3 regions of the Saccharopolyspora sp. ASAGF58 genome follow, and region 2 is predicted to be linked to each of the others. Evidence: riboswitches for the same ligand, from Rfam matches in the RefSeq annotation. Region 2 holds a riboswitch; each other region holds the start of a gene.
What was found. A riboswitch is a leader RNA that binds a small molecule or an ion and turns the genes downstream of it on or off. The one in region 2 is predicted to bind thiamine pyrophosphate.
Positions count from the first base shown of each region.

Region 1: it holds a riboswitch for thiamine pyrophosphate, as region 2 does, so the genes downstream of both, FDZ84_RS36480 (cytosine permease) here and thiO (glycine oxidase ThiO) in region 2, are expected to answer to the same signal.
Region 3: it holds a riboswitch for thiamine pyrophosphate, as region 2 does, so the genes downstream of both, thiD (bifunctional hydroxymethylpyrimidine kinase/phosphomethylpyrimidine kinase) here and thiO (glycine oxidase ThiO) in region 2, are expected to answer to the same signal.

Region 1 is NZ_CP040605.1:7,788,799-7,795,973, forward strand. It holds gene FDZ84_RS36470 (family 2 encapsulin nanocompartment cargo protein polyprenyl transferase) at 1-378, shown strand, start outside; gene ispH (4-hydroxy-3-methylbut-2-enyl diphosphate reductase) at 477-1,403, shown strand; gene FDZ84_RS36480 (cytosine permease) at 1,526-2,854, opposite strand; TPP riboswitch at 2,845-2,958, opposite strand; gene FDZ84_RS41420 (helicase HerA-like domain-containing protein) at 2,969-3,178, opposite strand; gene FDZ84_RS36490 (VOC family protein) at 3,248-3,640, shown strand; gene FDZ84_RS36495 (nuclear transport factor 2 family protein) at 3,853-4,224, shown strand; gene FDZ84_RS36500 (SGNH/GDSL hydrolase family protein) at 4,364-5,149, shown strand; gene FDZ84_RS36505 (xanthine dehydrogenase family protein molybdopterin-binding subunit) at 5,365-7,175, opposite strand, start outside.
Region 2 is NZ_CP040605.1:3,017,777-3,024,951, reverse strand. It holds gene FDZ84_RS14310 (FUSC family protein) at 1-985, shown strand, start outside; gene FDZ84_RS14305 (thiazole synthase) at 1,284-2,048, opposite strand; gene thiS (sulfur carrier protein ThiS) at 2,198-2,398, opposite strand; partial or broken gene thiO (glycine oxidase ThiO) at 2,386-3,516, opposite strand; TPP riboswitch at 3,504-3,609, opposite strand; gene thiE (thiamine phosphate synthase) at 3,732-4,403, shown strand; gene FDZ84_RS14285 (S1 family peptidase) at 4,500-5,630, opposite strand; gene FDZ84_RS14280 (hypothetical protein) at 5,792-6,715, opposite strand; gene FDZ84_RS14275 (GntR family transcriptional regulator) at 7,130-7,175, opposite strand, start outside.
Region 3 is NZ_CP040605.1:3,778,972-3,786,146, reverse strand. It holds gene FDZ84_RS18110 (amino acid adenylation domain-containing protein) at 1-159, opposite strand, end outside; gene FDZ84_RS18105 (hypothetical protein) at 813-1,775, shown strand; gene FDZ84_RS18100 (hypothetical protein) at 1,788-2,231, shown strand; gene FDZ84_RS18095 (DUF2218 domain-containing protein) at 2,409-2,591, opposite strand; gene FDZ84_RS18090 (polysaccharide pyruvyl transferase family protein) at 2,709-3,824, shown strand; gene tenA (thiaminase II) at 4,116-4,826, opposite strand; gene thiD (bifunctional hydroxymethylpyrimidine kinase/phosphomethylpyrimidine kinase) at 4,928-5,725, opposite strand; TPP riboswitch at 5,713-5,808, opposite strand; gene FDZ84_RS18075 (hypothetical protein) at 5,976-6,719, shown strand; gene FDZ84_RS18070 (hypothetical protein) at 6,824-7,123, shown strand.

The DNA.
Region 1 (7,175 bases), 3.3 Mb from region 2:
GAGCGGCTGGGGCTGGCTTTCCAGCACGTCGACGACCTGCTCGGGATCTGGGGCGATCCGGCGGTCACCGGTAAACCGGTGTTCTCCGACCTGCGCACCCGCAAGAAGACTCTGCCGGTGGTTTCCGCGCTGACCTCCGGCACGCCGGCCGGTCGGCGGCTGGCCGCCCTCTACCTCCGCGACCAGCCGCTGTCCGGCAGCGACCTGGCCCAAGCCGCCGATCTGATCGCGCTGGCCGGCGGGCGCGCCTGGAGCCAGAACCAAGCGGACGACCTGCTCGCATCCGCGCTGAGCGACCTGCACCGCTGCGACCCGGCCCCGCGCGCGGCCGAGGAGCTCAGCGCCCTCGCCCACCTGGTGACCCGCCGCGACCACTGACGCCGACCACCGATCGCGGCCGCCACCCGCATCTGGGAACACCGCCTCCGGGCAGCGGCCGGCGTTCGGCAACAGCCGACCGATTTTGGAGTGCAGTCATGCCGAGTCAACAGCGCACGGTGCTGCTCGCCGCACCGCGCTCGTTCTGCGCCGGGGTCGACCGCGCCATCGAGATCGTGGAGCAGGCGCTCGCGCTCCGCGGCGGCCCGATCTACGTGCGCAAGCAGATCGTGCACAACACGCACGTGGTGGCCGATCTGGAGAGCCGGGGCGCGGTGTTCGTCGACGAGCTCGACGCGGTGCCCGACGGCGCCACCGTGGTCTTCTCGGCGCACGGAGTTTCCCCTGCCGTGCGGGAGGAAGCGCAGCGGCGGGGCCTGGCGGTCATCGACGTGACCTGCCCGCTGGTGGCGAAGGTGCACGCCGAGGTGCGGCGGTTCGCAGGGCGCGGCGACACCCTGGTGCTCATCGGCCACAGTGGACACGAGGAGGTGGAGGGCACGCTCGGCGAGGCGCCCGACCAGACGGTGCTGGTGGAATCCGTCGAGGACGTCGGCGAGATCGAGGTGCCGGACCCGAGGCGGGTGTCCTACCTGACGCAGACCACCCTCGCCGTGGACGAGACGGCGGACATCGTCGCCGCGCTGCGGCGCCGCTTCCCGGCCGTCCGTGGGCCGTCCTCGAAGGACATCTGCTATGCCAGCACCAATCGGCAGGACGCGCTGTCGGCGATCGCCGGGGAGTGCGACCTGGTGCTGGTGATCGGCTCGGCGAACTCGTCGAACTCGAAGCGCCTGGTGGAGCTGGCCCGCCGCCAGGGCACCGCCGCCCACCTGATCGACGACGTCACCGACATCCAGCCCGCATGGCTCACCGGCGCCGAGACGATCGGCCTCACTGCGGGAGCCTCGGCTCCGCCGGGCCTGGTCGAGGACGTCATCGACCACCTCGAACCGGCCACGGTCATCGAGCACGAGACGACCCGCGAAGAGATCCGCTTCGGCCTGCCAGCCACACTCCGCTGAACGGGTTGCCAGGGCGATGGACCGGAACCCGGGAAATGGGTCCACGTGCAGATGGGTGTTGATCAGCGGACGAGCAGTTGGTTGAGGGGCACCCACGACCTTCGCCACGGTTGCCCCTGAACTCAGCTTTCCTCGGTGCGGCGGCGGAAGGCTCCGATGATCGCAGCCGCGAGGGCCGCCACGAGGAATGAGGTGAGGGCAGCGCTCATCCACGTCGGTACCGTGAAGCCGAGCGCGTCCCGCACACCCGTCCACAGCCGGCTCCACCAGCCTAGCTCACCCGGGTTGATCAGCTGGAACGCCGAGAAGCCGAGCAGCCAGGCCAGCAGCATGCCCCAGCGGGACGGGGCCTGCGCGGACAGGTCCCAGTCGCGGCGGCGGGCGTGCCCGAAGTAGTCCACCGCGAGCACGCCGAACATCGGCACGAACACCGAGCCGATCAGCAGCAGGAAGTTCGAGAACTGGGCGATGTCCAGGGTCAGCGCGAGCAGCGTGATCACCGCGCCGATGACCAGGCACAGCACCCGGCGGTCCGCGCTGGGCCGCAGGTTCTGGATGGAGACCGCGGTCGAGTAGGTGTTGGCGAAGGACTGGTCGACCTCGCGCAGCACCAGGATCCCGAAGAAGATCACCCCGAGCGGCACCGCCAGCAGCGGGTCGAACGCCTTGTCGGCATCGCCCGCGACCAGCGCCAACCCGAGCAGCCCCAGCAGGTAGCAGGCGATCTGGGTGACTGAATAGCCCACCGTCGCGGCGGTGAACGCGCCGGTCGCAGACTTCGAGTGCCGCGAGTAGTCCGAGGCGACCGGGATCCAGGACACCGCGACCGCCAGCGCGGCGTCCGCACCCGGCCAGAACCCCTGCCAGGAACCGGTGTTCATGTCCGGCAGCGGGTGGCTAACCAGCAGTTGGACGAAGAAGTACACCATCGCGATCGCCACCGCGATGCTGACGTAGCGCCGCAGCAGGCGCAGCGCGCCGAGCGGGCGCAGCGAGAGCGCGGTGGTCACCGCCCCGGCCAGCACCACGTACAACCACCGCGGGCCGCCACCGAACAGTGCCTCCGCGCCCTGCGCGATCACCAGCAGCTCGAAGGTGCCCCAGCCGACCAGCTGCAGGGCGTTCAGCACGGTCGGCAGGTATGACAGCTTGGTGCCGAAAAGGCCGCGCAGCAACATCATCGCGGGCGCCCCGGTGCGCGCCCCGGGGATCGCCGAAATGCCGACCATAATGCTGCCGATCACGGTGCCCACCACGCACGCGGTGACGGCGGCCGTGAAGGACAGCTGCGGCACTCCGCTCGGCGCGAGCACGGCCAGCGCCCCGCTGAACCCGAGCAGGCTCACCCCGAGATTGCCCCAGAACGCGCCCTGGTCGAGCACGCCCAGCGTCTTGGGCGCCGGTTCGTCCAGGGTGTGCGGAACTTCGGCACGATCGACGTCCAGCGCCATCAACAGCTCCCTACGCCGGCATTATCCGGACAGGTTCTGCGGTCGGTGGCGCGTGCGGTGCCACCCTCTCAGCCCGGTACGCCCGAGCTCCCGCGTGGATAAGTCGGAGGCACCTTACCCCGACGAGGTGACCGATGTCAGGTGGGCCCGATCACCTGCGGCGGTTGCTTCGGGCGGCTCCGGCGCGGCGACCTTCTTCGCCAGCAGTTCGTAGGCGGATTCCCGATCGACGGCCTGCTCGTACTTTCCGCGAAAATCGGACGACGCCGCGGCGGCCCGCACCCGGACGAGCGATGCCTGAACCGGTCCGGCTGCGGTTCCCATTGACCTCGACCTTGGTCTAACTCCTAGCCTCGGGAGTAGCGCAGCACGACGAGGAAAGCGAGCAAACCCATGGCCGTCCAACTCAACCACACGATCGTCGCCACTTCCGACAAGATCGCCAACGCGCGGTTCGTCGCCGACCTGCTGGGGCTACCCCAACCGGAACCCTTCGGGCCGTTCATGTGCGTCCAGACCAGCAACGACGTCACGCTGGACTACCTGGAGACCGGCGAGGAGATCAACCCGCAGCACTACGCGTTCCTGGTCACCGAAGGCGAGTTCGACGAGATCTTCTCGCGGATCCAGGCGCAGGACCTGCCGTACTGGGCGGACCCGGGGCACCACGAGGCGGGGCGGATCAACACCCGGGACGGTGGGCGCGGCGTCTACTTCGACGACCCCGACGGCCACGTCCTGGAGATCCTCACCCGCCCCTACGGCAGCGGCGACCAATCCAGCTGACCCACCACCTGGCCATGTCAGGACCCGCGACCGTATTGGCCTCTACTGAGGCGTTTTAAAGGTGCGGGTTGAGGCGAACGGACAGTGCGCCGTATATCGAGGCGAACAGGCCGTTCGCTTCCGCAGCCGTGAACGTTGCGCTGCTGGGGTTTCCGGAGCCTGCGCTTGCGCGTTGCGGATGCCAGACTCTTCAGATCATGGACTGGGAGCGAGTGCTTGCGTGGGTTGGCGGGTACGAGCGGGCGTGGCGGACGCCCGGCGTTGACGTGCTCGCGGAGATCTTCACCTTGGACGCGACGTACCAGCAGGCCCCGTACCTCGAGCCCGTTGTGGGGCTCGACGCCATCGGACGGATGTGGGAGGCCGAGCGCGTCGGGCCCGACGAGGAGTTCCGGCTGACGAGCAGCCCGGTGGCGCTCGAAGGCGACACCGCTGTCGTCCGGGTGGAGGCCCGCTACGGCGGCCCGGTGCCCCAGGAGTACCGGGACCTGTGGATCGTGCGGTTCGCCCCGGACGGGAAGTGCCTGGCCTTCGAAGAATGGCCCTTCTGGCCGGACAAGGACTACCGCGCCGAACCCCGCTGACGCGCCGATTCTTCGCCAAGCGGTCGCCGGATAGTCACCGCCGCCTCACCGCCGCAGGAGGCTCGGCGATCACCATGCTCACGTGCAGGACGCGATCACGGCGGGCCCGCCCGGCCCGCGACGAACACGGACCCTGGCGGTGCTCGGCGATTCTGTCGCCGTGGGCATGGGCGATCCGGTAGTCGGCGGGTGGCGCGGGTTCGCGCCGCTGCTGGCCGAAGCGCTCGGCGCCACGGAGGTGGCGAACGTGGCATCGAGCGGGGCGCGCGTCGCAGCCGTGCGCGACGCCCAGTTGCCCGCCGCCCTCCGCGCCGCGCCGGATGCGGCCGTGGTGATGGTCGGCATGAACGACACGATGCGCTCCGACTTCGACGCCCGACGGCTGCGGCGGCAGCTCAACGACGTCGTGCGCGCGCTCACCGCCGCGGGCGCGACCGTCGTGACGATCCGTTACCACGACCACGGCCGGGTCTTCCGGTTGCCCGGGCCGCTGCGGAGGGCACTGGCCAGGCGTATCAAGGAGCTCAACCGGATCTTGGACGCCGTCGCCGAGACGCATGCCGTCGCTGTGGTGGACCTGGACCGGTTGCCGGGCGCCTACAGCCCGGCAACGTGGAGCGTCGACCGCTTGCACCCGTCCGAACTCGGGCACCGGATGCTCGCGGCGGCCTTCGCCGACCGGTTCGCGGCAGCCGGGTTGGCCGTGCCCGGCGAGGTCTCGCTGGAATGCTCCGGGGGCGCGCGGGTCAGCGGCTTCGACCACCTGCGGTGGCTACTCGCCAAGGGCCTGCCGTGGCTGCTCGGGCGCGGTCACGACCTGCTCTGGTTTTCCTTGCGGACCCTGCTGGACGCCGTGCTGGGCAAGCGGCGAACCGGACCGCATCTGTCCATTGAGGACCGGCGCCCAGAGGGGAAAACCGGCTGAGCGCGTAGCCGGTTTCATCGGGCGAGTTCTCGGTACCGATCGACCGATCGGCGCATGCCGTGACCTGGGTCGGCGTCGTAGGTGCCATCCGGGTTGCGCAGGCCGAACGCGTTGGACTTACACGAATCGGGGATCCCGGAGTCCAGGCGGCGTCTGAGGTTGCGCTACCCGCACCGCCACGCAGGACGGGCCTGGAAACGGCCGCTACAACAGGGTCAGGTCAGGAACCTGTCCAGGGTGATGGGCAGGTCCCGGACCCGGATTCCGGTTGCGTGGTGCGCCGCGTTGGCTATCGCCGCCGCCGTGCCCACGATGCCAAGCTCGCCGATCCCCTTTGCCCCCATCGGATTCACGTACGGGTCGTGCTCGTCGATCCAGTCCGCCTCGATGCTGCCGATGTCGGCGTTGGCCGGGATGTGGTACCCGGCGAAGTCGTGGTTGACCACGTGGCCGAACCGGGGGTCTACGACGCTGCGCTCGTGCAGCGCCATGGACAGCCCCATGGTCATCCCGCCGATCAGCTGCGACCGCCCGGTCTTGGCGTTGATCATCCGGCCGACCGCGAAGATCCCCAGCAGCCGCGGCACCCGCACTTCCCCGGTGCTGGTGTGCACCCGGACCTCGGCGAACTGCGCGCCGAAGCTGTGCATCGACATCTGCCCGGCGTACGGGTTGTCCGGGATAGCCCCGGTGACCTCGACGCCCTCGTCGGGGATCGGGCTGCTGTTGGGCAGCTCCGCGCGCAGCCGGCGGGCCGCGTCCACGATCGCCGAGCCCCAGCACAGGATCCCGGTCGAGCCGCCGGCACCGGAGGCGTACGGCAGATCGGTGTCGCCGATGCTCAGCACCACCGCGGACATCTCAACCCCCAGCGCGTCCGCAGCTATCTGGGTGAGCGCGGTCCACGCCCCGGTGCCGATATCGGCGGCCCCGATGTGGACCCGGTACCGGCCGTCCGGCCGGGCCTGGATGGTGGCCCGCGAGCCCGGCATGCTGAACACCGGATATGTCGAGGCGGCCACCCCGGTGCCGACCAGCCAGGGCCCGTCGCGGTGCGCGCGCGGTGCCGGGTCTCGCTCCGCCCAACCGAACCGCTGGGCGCCCTCGCGCAGGCAGGCGACCAGGTTCCGGCTGGAGAACGGCCGCCCCGTTTCGGGATCGGTCTCCGGTTCGTTTCGGATGCGGAACTCGACGGGGTCCAGGCCGCAGGCGATCGCCATCTCGTCCATCGCGACCTCCAGGCCGAACATGCCCGGGGCTTCGCCGGGCGCGCGCATCCACGACGGCACCGGGACGTCGAGCTCGACGAGCCGGTGCGTGGTGCGGCGGTTCGGCGCGGCGTACATGACGCGGGTCGGCACGGCGGTCTGCTCGGCGAACTCCTTGATCCGGGAGGTCTGCTCGACCACGTCGTGGCTGATCGCGGTCAGCCGGCCGGACGCCTCGCTGCCCATGCGGATCCGCTGGATGGTGCCGGTGCGGTAGCCGACCACCGAGAACATCTGTTGCCGGGTCAGCACGAGCTTCGCCGGGCGCGGGGCGACGAGCTGCGCGGCCATCGCGGCCAGGACCACGTGTGCGTGCGGCAGTCCCTTCGAACCGAAGCCGCCGCCGGTGTGCGGGCAGACCACGTGGATCCGTTGCGGATCCATGCCGAACAGTGCCGCGATGGAGTCACGCACCCAGTGCACACCCTGCGTGGAGTCGTAGAGGGTGAGCTCGTTGTCGGACCAGATCGCGATGGTGGCGTGCGGCTCCAGCGGGTTGTTGTGCTCCTGCGGAGTGGTGTAGGTGGCGTCGAGGACCACTGCCGCCGAGGCGAGGGCGCCGTCCACGTCACCGTCGGTGGTGTCGGTCTGGAAGCCGCCGTTGACCTCGTCGGGTTTGACCAGGTCGGCGCGGGCGGCGTGGAACGAGACGTCGTGCTCGCGCGGTTCGTAGCTCGGCCGCACCAGGCTCGCCGCGCGCCGGGCGGCTTCCGCGGTCTCGGCCAGCACCCCGCCGATGAACTGCCCGCGGAAGGCGA
Region 2 (7,175 bases):
CTCGTTCCGCTCTTCGCTGTTCCGGCACGCGCTGCGCTGCACCCTCGCGGTCGCCTTCGGCATGGTGATCGTCCTGCTGCTGCGCGACCCCTCGGCGTCCAGCCTGCTGCTCGCGCTGTACGTGGTGCTGCAGCCGGCGGCGCGGGACAGCATGACCGGCGCGTTGGAGCGGACCGGTGGCGCGGTGCTCGGCGTGACCGCGCTGGCCGTGCTGATCACCCTGCTGCCGGGGACATTCCTGCTGGTGCCGCTGGTGATCGGCGGCATGCTGCTGAACATGACGCGGCTGCGCGCGGACTACCAGGCGCTGCTCGGCTGCCTGATCGTGGTGACCGTCGTCGACCAGGCGATGCGGCTGGACCGACCGCTGGTGAACGTGGGCATCAGCTTCGCGGCGAACACCGCGGTCGGAGCGGCCATCGCGCTGAGCGTCGGCTACGTCAGCTACCTGGTCCTGCCCAGCAGCATCCTGCCGGACGTGCGCGGCGCGGTGCGGTCCACGGTGTGGGCGGTGTCCGAGCTGCTGCGTAGCGTGCGAGCGGCCGGGCAGGGCGTCGACCTGCCCGTGGCGCTGCAGGCGGCGAACGTGCTGGCGCTGCGGCGCACCCAGGACCTGCTGGGCATGCCGGCAATGCTCGACGGGACCGGTGAGGAGACCGACGACGACCGCGCGACGCGTGCGGCGGCCATCGCGCTCGACGCGTTGCGACAGGACGTCGCGACGCTCGCGTTCCGGCCGGAGGCCGAGCAGGCGGTCGCGGTTCCGGCGCTGCGCGCGGTGGACGACCTGCTGGGCGGCAAGCCGACCGCGAAGATCCCGGACGTGCCGACGGGCAGCGCCCCGGCGACGGAGCTGCTGGCGAGCTCGCTGGTGGAGAACGCCCTGCACGCCCGCCAGGCGATCGACCGGACCTTCGGCTACGACAGCCCGTGGAAGAGCTACACGATCAGCTTCGTCCGCCCCGAACGCCTCCACATCCGCTGACCCGGGTACCGAACCCGGGTCGTGCGTGTCGTGGTGCCTGCACCTCGCGCGCGACGTCTCCCCCTGCGGGGGAGGCGTTTCCAACTCGGACGGGATTGATCCCCGGCTTGCGGTTCCTACCGTCGCAGCATGGGATCTGATCGCCCGCGATGCCGGCCCGCGTACGCGGTGGCGGTGCTTTTCCTCGGTTATGCGGCGGGGAAGGCGGTTTTCGCCTGGCAGGCCCGGCTCGGTTTCCCGGGCGGCCCGGCCCTGGCCGGAACCGGTGAGCCGGTCCCGGCCAGCCAGCGCCTCCCGCTCACTCCAGGGGTCGGCCGGGACTGGAGGCCTGGGCCCAGAAGCGCTTCGGGATTCGGCCCGCCAGGGACGCCAGGCGGCCGCCCTCGACCGCCGCTCGCATCGCCGCCGCCATGCGCTCCGGGTCCTGGGCGCGGGTCACCGCCGTGGCCAGGAGGACCGCGGAGCAGCCGAGCTCCATCGCCAGCGCCGCGTCCGAGGCCGTGCCGATGCCCGCGTCCAGCACGATCGGCACCGACGCGCGGGAGACGATCATCTCGATGTTGTGCGGGTTCCGGATGCCAAGGCCGGTGCCGATCGGCGAACCGAGCGGCATAACCGCCGCGCAGCCGGCCTCCTCCAGCTTCAGCGCCAGCACCGGGTCGTCGTTGGTGTAGGCGAGCACCACGAAGCCCTGGTCGACCAGCTGTTCCGCGGCGTCGAGCAGCTCCACCGGATCGGGCAGCAGGGTGTCCTCGTCGGCGACGACCTCCAGCTTGACCCAGTTCGTCTCCAGCGCCTCCCGCGCCAGCTGCGCGGTCAGCACGGCCTCAGCCGCCGTCCGGCAGCCCGCCGTGTTCGGCAATGCTTCGATGCCGAGCTTGCGCAGCAGGTCGAGCACCCCGGTGCCGCCGCCGGCGTCGGCGCGGCGCATCGCCACGGTCGTCAGCTCGGTTCCGGACGCGATCAGCGCGCGCTCCAGGACCGCGAGGTTCGTCGCCCCTCCGGTCCCGGTGATCAGCCGCGAACCGAACTCGCGGCCGGCGATCACCAACGGGTCGTCCATGACTCTCCTAACGACGGGTTCGGGTGGCGCGGGAACCGATGCCCGGTTCGATGCGCTTCTTCTGCTTCGCAAGGGGTCGGTTCGGGTTGGACCGCAACCTTTCCGGCTTTCCGGTTGGACGCCCCTCCTCCGGGTGGGGCGGAGCCACGTCACCCTCCTTGCACTGCGGTGAGGACCTCGATGGTGGCATCGGGGCTCAGCGTGGTGTCCGGCCACACGGCACGCGGCACCACCGAACCGTCCAGCGCCACGGCCACGCCCCGGTGGGGCACCCCGAATTCCTGCAGCACCGCCGCGAGCGTTGCGTCGGCGGCTACCTGCCGGGTCTCCCCATTGATCACGACGTGCACTGCTGTCCTCCCCATCGGCTCGGATCGGCGGCCTTGATCTCGGTGGCGGGCTCCTCGCCGTGCAGCAGCGCGAGCACCGCCTCGACGGTGACCGGGGCGAGCAGGAAGCCGCCGCGGTGATGCCCGGTGGCCGCCAGCACACCGGGTTCCAGCCAGCCGAGCACCGGCAGGTTGTCGTCGGTGCTCGGGCGCAGCCCGGCCGCGGCCTCGACGAGCTGGTACTCGGCGATGCCCGGCATCAGCCGCTCGGCGTCGGCGATCAGGTCTCGCACCCCGCCCACGGTGACCTCGGTGTCGAACCCGACCTCGTACTGGGTGGCGCCGAGCACCAGCCCGCCGCCGTCGCGCGGCACCAGGTAGGTCTGCCGGCCGCGCACCGGGCCGCGGATCGTGCGGCTGGGCGGCGGCAGCGCCGTGGGCCGCGCGCGCAGGCGGAGGATTTCGCCCTTCACCGGCCGGATCCGGTCCTTCAGCGCGGGGTGCAGCGCGCCCGAGTGGACGCCCGCCGCGATCACCACGACATCGCAGTCCACAGTGGAATCTTCGAGCTCCACCGCGCCGGGCCGGACCCGCTTCGCGTTCGCCGCGACGAAATCGACGCCCGCCGCAGCGGCGGCCGCGCGCAGCGCAGCCAGCGCGAGGCGGTTGTCGACCGCGAGGTCGCCCGGCACCTCAAGCCCACCGCGCACCGCCGGCCCCAGGGACGGCTCCAGGCGTCGCACATCCCGGCTGGTCAGGCGGGTGACGGTGCGGCCGAGCCGGGCGAGGTAGTCGACGAGGCTGTCCAGCTCGGCCCGGTCGGCGCTGTCCACGCCGACGACCAGGGTTCCCTCGCGGCGCAATCCGGAAGGCAGGCCGGAGGCTTGACCGAGTTCGCCGGCGAAAGCCGGCCACAGCCGCAGCGACGCCTCGCCCAGTTCCAGCAGTTCCTCTTCGCCGGGCCACGCCTCGGCGATCGGCGCCAGCATCCCGCCGGCCACGTTGGACGCCCCGGACGCCGGTTCGGCGTCGACGAGCTGCACCCGGTGTCCCGCGGCGGCTGCGCGCCAGGCCACGGACATGCCGATCACGCCGCCTCCTACGACGACGACGTGCTTCTTCCGTTCTTCAGACACTCCACGCTCCCTGCGCCGGCATGACCCGGATCAGGTTCGACGGTCGGGGCCAACGCCCCCTCTCAGCCCGGTACCCGGACTCCCGTGCTCACCGAGGACCACCGTACCGGGCGAGGATTGCGACGTCAGGGCGAGGTCGAGCAATTTTCACGATGCCCGGGGCGTGAGCGCCGAAAGCGCGTACGGCGGCCGCGCCGCAGGGGGCTACCCTGTGGAACATGCCTGGATTGGACGGCTTCGGCATCCGCGCCCGCCTCGACGAGTCGCGGCTGTACCTGTGCACCGACGCGCGCACCGAGCGCGGTGATCTCGCGGAGTTCGCGGACGCGGCCTTGGCCGGCGGGGTCGACATCATCCAGCTGCGGGACAAGCAACCGAACGGCGCTCCGCTGGAGGCCCGCCACGAGCTGGCGGCGCTGGAGGTGCTGGCCGAGGCCTGCGTGCGGCACGGCGCGCTGCTCGCGGTGAACGACCGCGCGGACGTGGCGATGGCCGCCGAGGCCGACATCCTGCACCTCGGGCAGGACGACCTGCCGGTGGAGATCGCCCGGCGCATCGTCGGCGAGCACGTCGCGATCGGCCGGTCCACGCACGACGTGGTGCAGGCCGATGCCGCGGCCATCGAACCCGGCGTGGACTACTTCTGCACCGGTCCAGTGTGGACGACCCCGACCAAGCCGGGGCGCCAGGCGGCCGGGCTCGGCCTGGTGGAGCACGCCGCGGAGCACCGCGGGCACGGTCGGCCGTGGTTCGCGATCGGCGGCATCGGCCCGGACAACCTCGACGAGGCCCTCAAGGCCGGGGCGGAGCGGATCGTCGTGGTCCGCGCGATCACCCGAGCCGAGGACCCAAGGGCGGCGGCCCGCGAACTCCGCGACCACCTGGGCTGAGACCCGCCGATCACGCGGTCCGCACCGGACGTCCACCTGGGAGTACCCCGGACATGACGCGGCCCCCGGCCGATCGCCGGGGGCCGGTCGGGGGCGTTACTGGGTGAGCAAGCTCAGGCCGTAGGCCTGGAGGATCTCGTTCACCGGCTGGAAGTAGGTCGTGCCGCCGGAGCTGCAGTTGCCCGAACCGCCGGAGGTCACGCCCTGGGCCTGGTTGCCGGACAGCCACGAACCACCGGAGTCACCTGGCTCGGCGCAGACGTCGGTGCGAGTCAGGCCGGTCACGGTGCCCTGCGGGTACTGCACGGTCTGGTTCTTGGCCTGCACCGAACCGCAGTGCCAGCCCGTGGTGGAACCGGAGCGGCAGATGGACGCGCCCACGGCGGACTCGGTGGAGCCGGCCACGCTGACGTTGCTGCCGTTGTACTGGTTCACCAGCGGCTGCGGGGTCTCGCCGGATCCGACCCGGACCCAGCCGTAGTCGTTGTCCGGGAACGACGAGCCCTCGAACTGGCCGGTGGGCTGCGACGTGGTGTCGCCCTCGTTGCCGCAGTGCCCGGCGGTCACGAAGCCGCCCTGCACCGAGAACCCGACCGAACAGCGGGCGCTGCCGATGTAGTAGGCGTTGCCACCAATGACGTCGGCCAGGGTGCGCGGGTTCTCCGTCGACTCCACGACCCGCACCGCGTCAACGAGGACGCCGGTGGACTGCACGAACTGCGCCGCCTGGACGGCGCTGCCCGGCCTGGTGGTGACGACGACAGAGTTCGCGCGGCTGTCGGCGTACCAGCCGGAAACCGGCTTGGGGGCTGCGGTGCTGCGGAGATTCAGGCCCTCGACGACCCCGTTGAGCTCCTCGATGGAGTAGTCGACCAGCGTGGGCTCGGCACCGGCGGCCCGCACCGCGTCGAAGGCGGCCGGGTCGGTGACGCCGACGACGAGCTTGCCGCTCGCCGGGTCGAAGTAGGCCCCGCCGAAGGTGCCGCCCAGCGAGCCGCGGAGCTGCTGCTCCGCGCGGTTGGCGGCGGCTTCCTGGTCGAGCCGCTGGCGGGCCTCGTCCCGGTTGAGGCCCAGGTCGCGCTGCATCGCGTCGAGCAGGGTCGCCGCTTCGCTCGCGGGCGGCGCGGTTTCGGTGGTGGTGGCGGTGGCCGGCATGGTCAGCGCGGCCACCGTCCCCGCCGCCAACATCACGGTCCCGGCCACCCGGGCCGCGAGTCTGCGCTTCATCTGATGTCTCCCTCTTCGTGAGCTGGATCTCAGAACCCCCGCCGCCGATCCAGTATCAGAGGAGCTCACCAGTCCCACATTTTCCCTTTCGCCCCATCTCACCCAAAACGCCCCCTGCGCAACTCGATCGAGTTGCACAGGGGGCGCCTGAACTGGGGTTTTTAACGCCCAGAAGTGGACTGCTGCAGCTCCCCCGTCCTAGCGGCGGGGTCGCGCGGGTCGACGACGCCCGAGGCCGGCGCCTGGCTCGGCTGCTCGGTCGAGGCCGGAGCCTGCGTCGGCTGCTGGGTGGGTGCCGGGGCCTCCGTGGTGGGTTGCTCCGCCGGCTGCTGGGTGGGTTTCACCTCCGTCGACGGCTGCGGCTGCTCGCTCGGGGCCTCCCGCGGCTTGGCCGGCTTGGCCGGGGTGCTGGGCGTTGGCTGCGGATCGCGATGCAGCACCTGGCCGAGCGTCGTTCCGCCGTCGCCGCCGGAGAGCGGCTTGCCGGTCACCCCTTCGACGCCGGTGACGATCAGCATGCTCAGCACGAAAGCCGCCGCGCAGCTAGCGGCCACCACGACCCACCGGGTCCGGAGCTTGCGCCGATCGGGGCTCGGCTGCGTCTCGACGACCTCGCTCGCCTGCTCCGTTCCGGACCAGCTCAGCATGCGGGTGGCGGCCTCGGCGTCGATCTTCGCCGTGCGGTCCTCGTCCACCACCGTTTCCCCGCCCGGCCAGTGCATGTCGGGCGTCAGGTGGATGTGCCGCGTCGCCTCGACCTTCTCGCCCGCCTTGGACACGAAGCGCGCGACGGTGGTCCGCTTGAGCCGCTTCTCCGAGGCCTTCGCGGCGGCGTACACCGCCTTCTCCTTCGCGCTGTCGAACGACCGCTGGTAGAACGCGCCGCCCACGGTGATGACCACGCTCGTCAGCGCGGCGCCGAGCATCGTGCCCGCCACCCCGAGCCGGGATCCCAGGAAGGCCGCGGTCACCGAGGCCAGCGCCGCTCCCGCGACCTGGGTCGGTGACAGGTCGAGCTTCTTCTTGGACTTCTCCCCCTCCTCGGCCGATTCCTGCTCGCTGGACTCCTCTTTCTGCCTGACCATGGCTCCCACGCTCTTGATGCACTCTCTCCAGAACGTTCTAACGGGTGAGCACAAGCGATTTCTCCATAACGTTGCCGAACCGTGAGGACTCCCACTTAGAGCCTGTCGGCGAATGCCGTCCGCGCCTTTGGAAGCGGCGTAGCCGCTTGCATTCACCTTGCCAAGAAGACCATCGGCGGGTTCTGAGAGGTTTTCTGGCGAGGACGGCCCCTCCGCCGCGTATTGGACATACATCAGGAGGGGCACCCGCAGTCCAGGGAACCTCTCAGGTTCCGCTAAGCGACCACCCACCCAGACCATTCACCAACAGGCTCTTACTTACGCGTAACGCCGCGGCCCGCAACGACGAAGGGCACCCCGACCGGGGTGCCCTTCAAGCGGAAAACACCGTTTTAGCGCAAAACCGGCGCCAGCTCAGTTGGGCGGGTTGAGCCTCGCGACGAACTTGTAGCGGTCGCCG
Region 3 (7,175 bases), 760 kb from region 2:
CCGGCTTCCGGTCGCGGTGAGGGCCAGGGCATCGGCCGCGCCGGAGGCGTCGGCCTGGCGGTGGAAGGTGGGCGCGGTGGCGCTCGAATCTCCGGCCAGCGACGCGACATCCGGCCGCGCGGCGGACAACGGCAACTGCTCGTCAGCACGACCCGGCATCGTTCTCCCCACGATCAACAAGATAAGTAAGGCTTACCTTACTTATGATCCGATCCGGAGTACAGCTGCTGACCGCATCGACCGACGTGGGACTACTCACCCGGCGCGGAGCGGCCAAACAGCATCAGCGCGGAATTCTTGTTCGGCAACCCCACTTCCGCAGCTCGCCCGGACCCCGCCTTGCCGAACACGCCCACCGAAGATCCATTGTGGACGCCGGGCTCAGCGACGCCCCGGCCGCAGTCCGGAACCGTTGAGCGCGGCGAATCGGTCAGCCTCGGGCTGATCAACCAGTGCCGCACCAGCCATTCCGCGTCCGGATACGCCTCGGCGATGGGCCGCAGCCGATCTGTGAGGTCGGCGATCAGGTCCGTGTCCGTGAGCGGAGCCTAACCTAACCACTCGATCTCGTGACAGTGCTTCACACCACTGCCGTACCCGCCCCGATCGGCCCGGGTGTCACCCGGCGAACGAAACGAGCACAGTGGACGAACCCGTGTCACGATCGCTGAGCGCAAGGCGACTGTTTGATCGCCTGGTCATCAGCACCTGATCCGGTGATGATCGTTGTTTTCCGCTGGGCGAACCCGCACCATCGCCCCTACTCTCCGACCTATCGAATCGGCCCAGACCGTCCGGAGAGGAGTTCACCAATGGAAGACGCCGACTCCATCGTGCCGCTCCGGCCGGGATTCGACATCCAGGTGCGCGGCTTCAACCGCCACCAGGTCATCGAACACCTGGAACTGCTGGAGGACCAGCTGCGCCTGGTCACCATCGACCGCAACGAGGCCGCGCAGCTCAACTCCGACCTCCGCAAGCTCTGCGACGACACCCGCCGCAACCTCGACGCCGCCGAGCAGCGGCTCAAGCAGATCGAGTCCTCCGACACCGGGCTGCCCGCCGCCTCCCAGCGGGTGCAGAACATGCTCTCGATCGCCGAAGAAGAGGTGCAGACCCTGCGCGACCAGGCGAGGAGGCAGGCCGAGATCATCCGGGGCACGGCGGAAACCGAGGCGCGCGAGCTGCTCAACGAGGCCCAGCGAGCCGCCACCGAGCTGCGCAACGAGTGCGGCGAGCTGGTCACCGACGTCGAGGAGCGACGCGCGCGGCTGCACCGCGAGCACGACCAGAAGGTCAGCGACCTGCGCTCCCGGGAACAGCGGCTGCGGCAGGACATCCGCAACGAGTACAAGCGGACCATGTCGGCCGCCCAGGACGAAGCCGACCAGCTGATCGACCAGACCCGGCGGCAGTGCGGCCAGTGGGACGCCGAGACCGAGCAGCAGCGGTTGGAAGCCCTGGAAGAGATCCGCACCAAGCAGCTCCGGCTGGAGGAGCTGCGCAGTTCGGTCCTGTCCGCAATGGACAAGGCTCAGCACCTGCTGGACCAGTCCGTCGCGGAACTGCGCGACCCGGTTCCGGACATCGCCGACGACATCGACCAGATCACGCGGGACCGGCATGTCGAGCAGGTGGAGCGGATCAAGCAGGTCGAACAGCAGCCGGTGCGGCTGCCCGAACAGCGCGACGACGCGCAGACCTACACCATTCCCATCGAGCGGCCGCACACCAACGGCGCCGCCCCGCAGACAGGCCCCGCCAGACAGAACTGATCGGAGCTACTCGTGGATCTGCTCGTGCTGATGTTCGTCACCGGTTTCGCATTGGCCACGCTGATCTTCTGGCCGCTGCTCAACCGCGCGAACCGACGCCTCGCCGAGAGCGGCATCGCCGAACCAGCGACCGCCCCGAAGGGCAGGCACGCGCTGCGCACCCCGGCCGCCCCGGTCAAGCCGGCGACGCCGACGGTCATCCCCCGGCGGCCGAGCACCGACAACCAGCCATCGGCGACCGAACACGAACCCGAAACCGGGTCCGACGCAGAAACCAGGCCCGAGGCCGAGCCGGAGGCATCCCGGCCGGCGCCGGTCGCACCGCGGCAGCGTCCGGCGGAGCCGGCGGAGGTCCCGCAGCTGCCCACGGACCTGTTCGAGAAGCACTTCGAGGCCAAGTTCAACCGCTCCCGCCAGCGTCTGGCCCGCATCCGCGACGAGATCAGCAAGGAATAGCGAATTCCGGGTCGTTGTGCGAGCCGTGTAGTGGAACCTCAGCTGCCTTCTCGGTCCAGGGTCCCCGACTCATGCATGACGACGCATGAGAACCTGCGGTGGCGCGAGCTGCGCTGGTGGCAGGAAGCGGCTGATGCCGATCGCCAACCTCTGCATGATCATCGCGACTGTTAATACTCAGTCGTTCGACCAGTTGACCTTGAGCTCGTCGCGCTGACCGAAGCGCTCGAGGTGGCGGCCGAGCACGTCCTGCACGCGGTCGAGCACCTCGGCGTTCTCCGCCTCGGCGCGCAGGGCGAGCACATCCGAGTCGTTGACCAGCAGGCAGCTGCCCACGCCGCTGCCGGTAAAGTTAGCCACCCTAATTGGTACGAGCGGTGGCGGTGGGGTGCGAGACGTCACCAAGCACGGCGGTCGGGGCTTCGTCGTTGCTACGTTCGAAAGGGACTCGGCACCCCGAAGGCTGGAGCCCCACCGTTGACGAAGCCCCCCACCATCTACCTCGTCGCCACCACCGGGCACCCGAACTACGGGGACGAACTGATCGCCGCCGCCTGGTTGAAGCACCTGGCACGCGTCGCGCCGGACAGCGAGATCTGGGTGGACTGCCCCAACCCGGGACCGAGCGACGTCCTGCTCGGCCACCTGCATCCGCGGGTCCGGTTCACCGACACCTTATGGCGGCTGTGCTGGGAGGCCCCGTCGGACGGGCCGTGGGAGGTCGCGTCGTTCGTGCAGCACGCGTTCAACAACCCGGGGCTGGCGCCGCGATGGGTGGCCGGCATCGAACTGGCGGCCCGCGCCGACCTGGTGCACATCGTCGGCGGCGGATTCGTCAACGGCATCTGGCCGCGGCACATCGGCCTGCTCGCGGCCGCGGTCGCGGCGACGCGCCGTTCCGGCGGCCGGGCGGTGATGACCGGCCAAGGGCTGTCGCCGGTCGCCGACGAAGCGGAACCGCTGCTGCGCAACCTCGCCGCGCAGTTCGAGGTCGTCGACGTGCGCGACGAGCCGTCGGCGGCGCTGTCCAGCGCCACCTCGCACACCGGCGACGACATGTTCTTCGGGGTCGAACCCGGGATGTACCGGGACGACGACCTGCGCGAGGTCATGGTGTGCCTGCAGTCGGACCTGCTCGACGATTCGGTGCCCGCGCTCGCCGGATTCCTGTTGGACACGCTGGGCGAATGGGGCGTGCGCCCCGAGCAAGTCGGCTTCGTCGAAGGCATCCCACGCGTGGACCGCGAGGTCTTCGCGCTGGTGGAACACGACCTACCGGGCGCCCGCTTCTACCCGTTCTCCGAGATCATGGCCGACGGGCTGCCCGCGGCGGCCGGGCAGCGCTGGCTGTCCAGCCGGTTCCACGTGCACCTGATGGCGGCCGCGGCCGGAGCGCACGGGGTCGCGGTGTCGATCAACTCCGGCTACTACACCAACAAGCACCGGTCGCTGATCGACTGCGGCTCCGGCTGGACGCTCAGCGAAGGCCTGCGGATCCCGGCCATGCCGACCAGCCGTGGATTCGCCGCCAATACGTTGCAGGAACTCAAGCGGGGCAAGGAAGAACTCGCGAAGAAGATCTACGGGGGCTGACCTATTCATCGCCCTCGACGGCATCCTGCTGCTCCCGACGGCGGTCGGCGAGGTAGAACGGCGCAGCCGCTAACACGGGCACCAGCATGCCCATCAGAACAATCAGAATAGAATTGCCCACTGTCGTCGAAACTCCGTCTACGGTGGGAAGAACCCACATCCAAGTCCCCGCCCGGACGGGCGTCTCGCTGGGAGAATCGCTTCGGCTCGCGATTCGTTACGGCCCCGTTCGTGCACCGGATCACACTGGGCCGAAGTGCGTTCCTGCCCACCTTGCAAGGGGTTTCGCGATTAGTTCAGGAATCGCGAAGTCTGCCACTCCTCCTTGATCCAAGCGCTGTTCCAGAACAGCCACTCGTACTCAGTCGCTCGGGTGAACGCGTCGAGCATCCGCTGCCGGGTCTCGGCGTCGGCTCCCTTGGCGACCCGGTCGGTGAGGTCGCGCGCGGTCAGCACCGCCTCGGCGAACTCGTCGTCGGCATAGGTCTGGATCCACGCCCGGTACGGATGATCTTCGGCACCACCGGTGGCTTCCAGGATCGCGGTGCCCACGTGCTGGTACACCCAGAAGCACGGCAGGATCGCCGCCAGCAGCACCGGATACGGCTCGGTCAGCGCGGTCGCCCGCAGGTACGAGGTGTAGGCCAGGCAGGACGGGGACGTGTCGACCCCGGCAATCTCGGCGTCGGTAAGGCCGAACTCCGCGACGTAACCGGCGTGCAGCCGGCGCTCCTCGACCAGTGCGCCCTGGGACGCACCGGCCAAGAACGCCGCGTCCTCGGCGTTGTCGGCCCGCGTCGCGGCGGCCGCCAGCGCCTGCGCGAAACCGACCAGGTAGCGCGCGTCCTGCACGATGTAGAACGCGAACCGGTCGCGGTCCAGGGTGCCGTCGGTGAGCGCGGCGTTGAACGGGTGCTCGACGATCGCCTGCTGCAGATCGGCGGTGTGCGCCCAAGCCTCGGCGCAGAAACCGTCGGCGGGCGGAGCGGGCAGCTTGCTCATCAGAACCTCTCGTAGCTGTCTCGACCTGTGGTGCGGGGCCCCCGTGAGCACTTTTCGGCGCTATGGCAACCAAAAGCGCTCACGACACCGGGGAGCGTCGATCACCACCAGTGGTGGAAGTGGTGCACCGGGCCGTGGCCGTGGCCCACGTCGAGCCGGTCGGAAGCGCGCAGCGCCTCCGTCAGGTACTCCTTGGCCTCGCGCACCGCGTCGAGCCAGTCTGCGCGCTGCGGACGCAGCGCCGCGATCGCGGCCGACAGCGTGCAGCCGGTGCCGTGGTCGTTGGTGGTCACGACGCGCTCGCTGGACAGGAACTCGGCGATCCCTTCGCCGTAGAGCAGGTCCACGCTGGACCGGCCGTCGAGGTGACCGCCCTTTAGCAGCACCTGCTTCGCGCCCAGCCTGGCCAGCCGCTCGGCCTGCGCGGGCATGTCGTTGGGGTCGGTGATCTCCGGCTCGCCCAGCAGATCGGCGGTCTCGGGCAGGTTCGGGGTGATCAGGTCCACGCGCGGCAACAGCTCGTCGCGCAGCACGCTGACCGCCTCCGGCGCGAGCAGCCGGTCACCGCTCTTGGCGACCATCACCGGGTCCAGCACGACGTGCGGCGGCGAGTAGCGGTCGAGGACCCCGATCACCGCGCGGATCACCTCGGCGTTGGCCAGCATGCCGATCTTGACCGCGTCCACCCGCACGTCGTCGAGCAGCGTTACCAGCTGCGCGGTGATGAACTCCGGCGGCACCTCGTGGACCTCGGAAACACCGGTGGTGGTCTGCGCGACCAGCGCGGTGATCACGGACATGCCGTAGGCGCCGTGCGCGGAGAAGGTCTTCAGATCGGCTTGCACACCGGCGCCGCCGCTGGGGTCGGTGCCTGCGATGGTCAGCACATTGGGAACCATGACGTCCCTCCGCTAGTACGAGCTAGGTCAGGTTCAACGGGTCTGTTCTCAGCCCGGCAGCCCAGGCACCCCGCGTCACTGCCACCAACCTAACAACCGGGACCGCCGCGCGACCACGCCCTCGGCGCCCTCAGTCGATCAGGCGCACGGCCGCTCGCCCGGCGCCCGACCCGGCACAGCGATCGAATTCACACCGTGAAGGTCACCACCGGCAGGCCAGGCAACCCTTCGCCGCGGACTAAAGTGGTTGATGATGGAAACCACGACCGATGCCCCGAGTTTCGCCCGTTCCCGCCGGCAGCCCCGGCCGGAGGATCCCGCCCGGATCTGGGCCCCGCTGGCGGACCTGACCGAAGCCGCCGTGGCGGCCGCCGGTTCGGGGACGGTGGCGATCACCCGCGGATTCGACCGCAACAGCAGGCAGCGCGCGAAGGCGCTGCGCGAGTTGCTGAACCGGCGCGACGTCGCCGCGGTCGAAGTGACTCCGGCTCCCGGCAGCGACCGGCTGCTGGCCGACGTCGAGATCACCGCGGTGGTCAACCTGATCGGCGCCGGATCGTGGCAGCCCTACCGGGTGGCCGCCGAACTGCGCGCCCCGGTGCTCGCGCCGAAGCCCGGGGACGGCCCCGCCGAGGAGGTCAAGCGGGACGTGATCGCGCTGGCCGGCGACTCCGGCCAGCGCGACGTCGCGATCTCGCACGTCGCCGTGCGCGCCGAGAACCCCGGTGCCAGCCGGCTGGTCCTGACCTCCGACGGTGAGCAGCTGACGGTGCCCGGCGGTTGGCTGACCATGACGGTGCAGGGCGGCGAGCTGCAGGTCCAGGTCGGCGGCGCGGACTTCCCGGAGCGGACGCTGACCACCCGCGAGATCCGGGTCGAGGCCTTCGACGCGCCGCACCGGCTGGTGCGCGATGAGCTGCCGATCGCCGACTTCGAGGAAGCCGCGGTCACCTTCACCGCCGAACCGAACGGCCTGGTGGTCCGCCCGGTCTGAAGACCGGCCGACCCCGCCCGTGTCCGCAGTTTCAATTGAAATTGCGGACACTCTGCGTATCGGTTCCCCTTACCAGGGGTAAACCTGAAGTTTTCGGGTGGCTTATGCGCAGAACCGCCGTCACGGTGCGCGTCCAGCTGCGTCCCTCGATCAACAACCGCGCGCGGGAGGCAGAGCGCGCGGACTGCAACAGGGAGGCTGGGAACGTGGAGCCCGCCAGGCAGTGGCACGTGAGCTGCCGCGATGTCGCCGGCAGACGTCGTGACATGTCGGTGTTGATCAACCAGGGGAACGTGGTGGTGATCGCTCCAGCGGGCGAGACCGCGGTGCTTTCCCCGCTGGAGGTCGGCAGACTTCGCGCTGCCCTGCGCGACGCGATCGTGGTGGCCGCCGCAATGGAATGAATCCCCTCGTGAGCGCGGTGGCTGGCGGTCCGTCCGCCGCCGCGCTCACGAT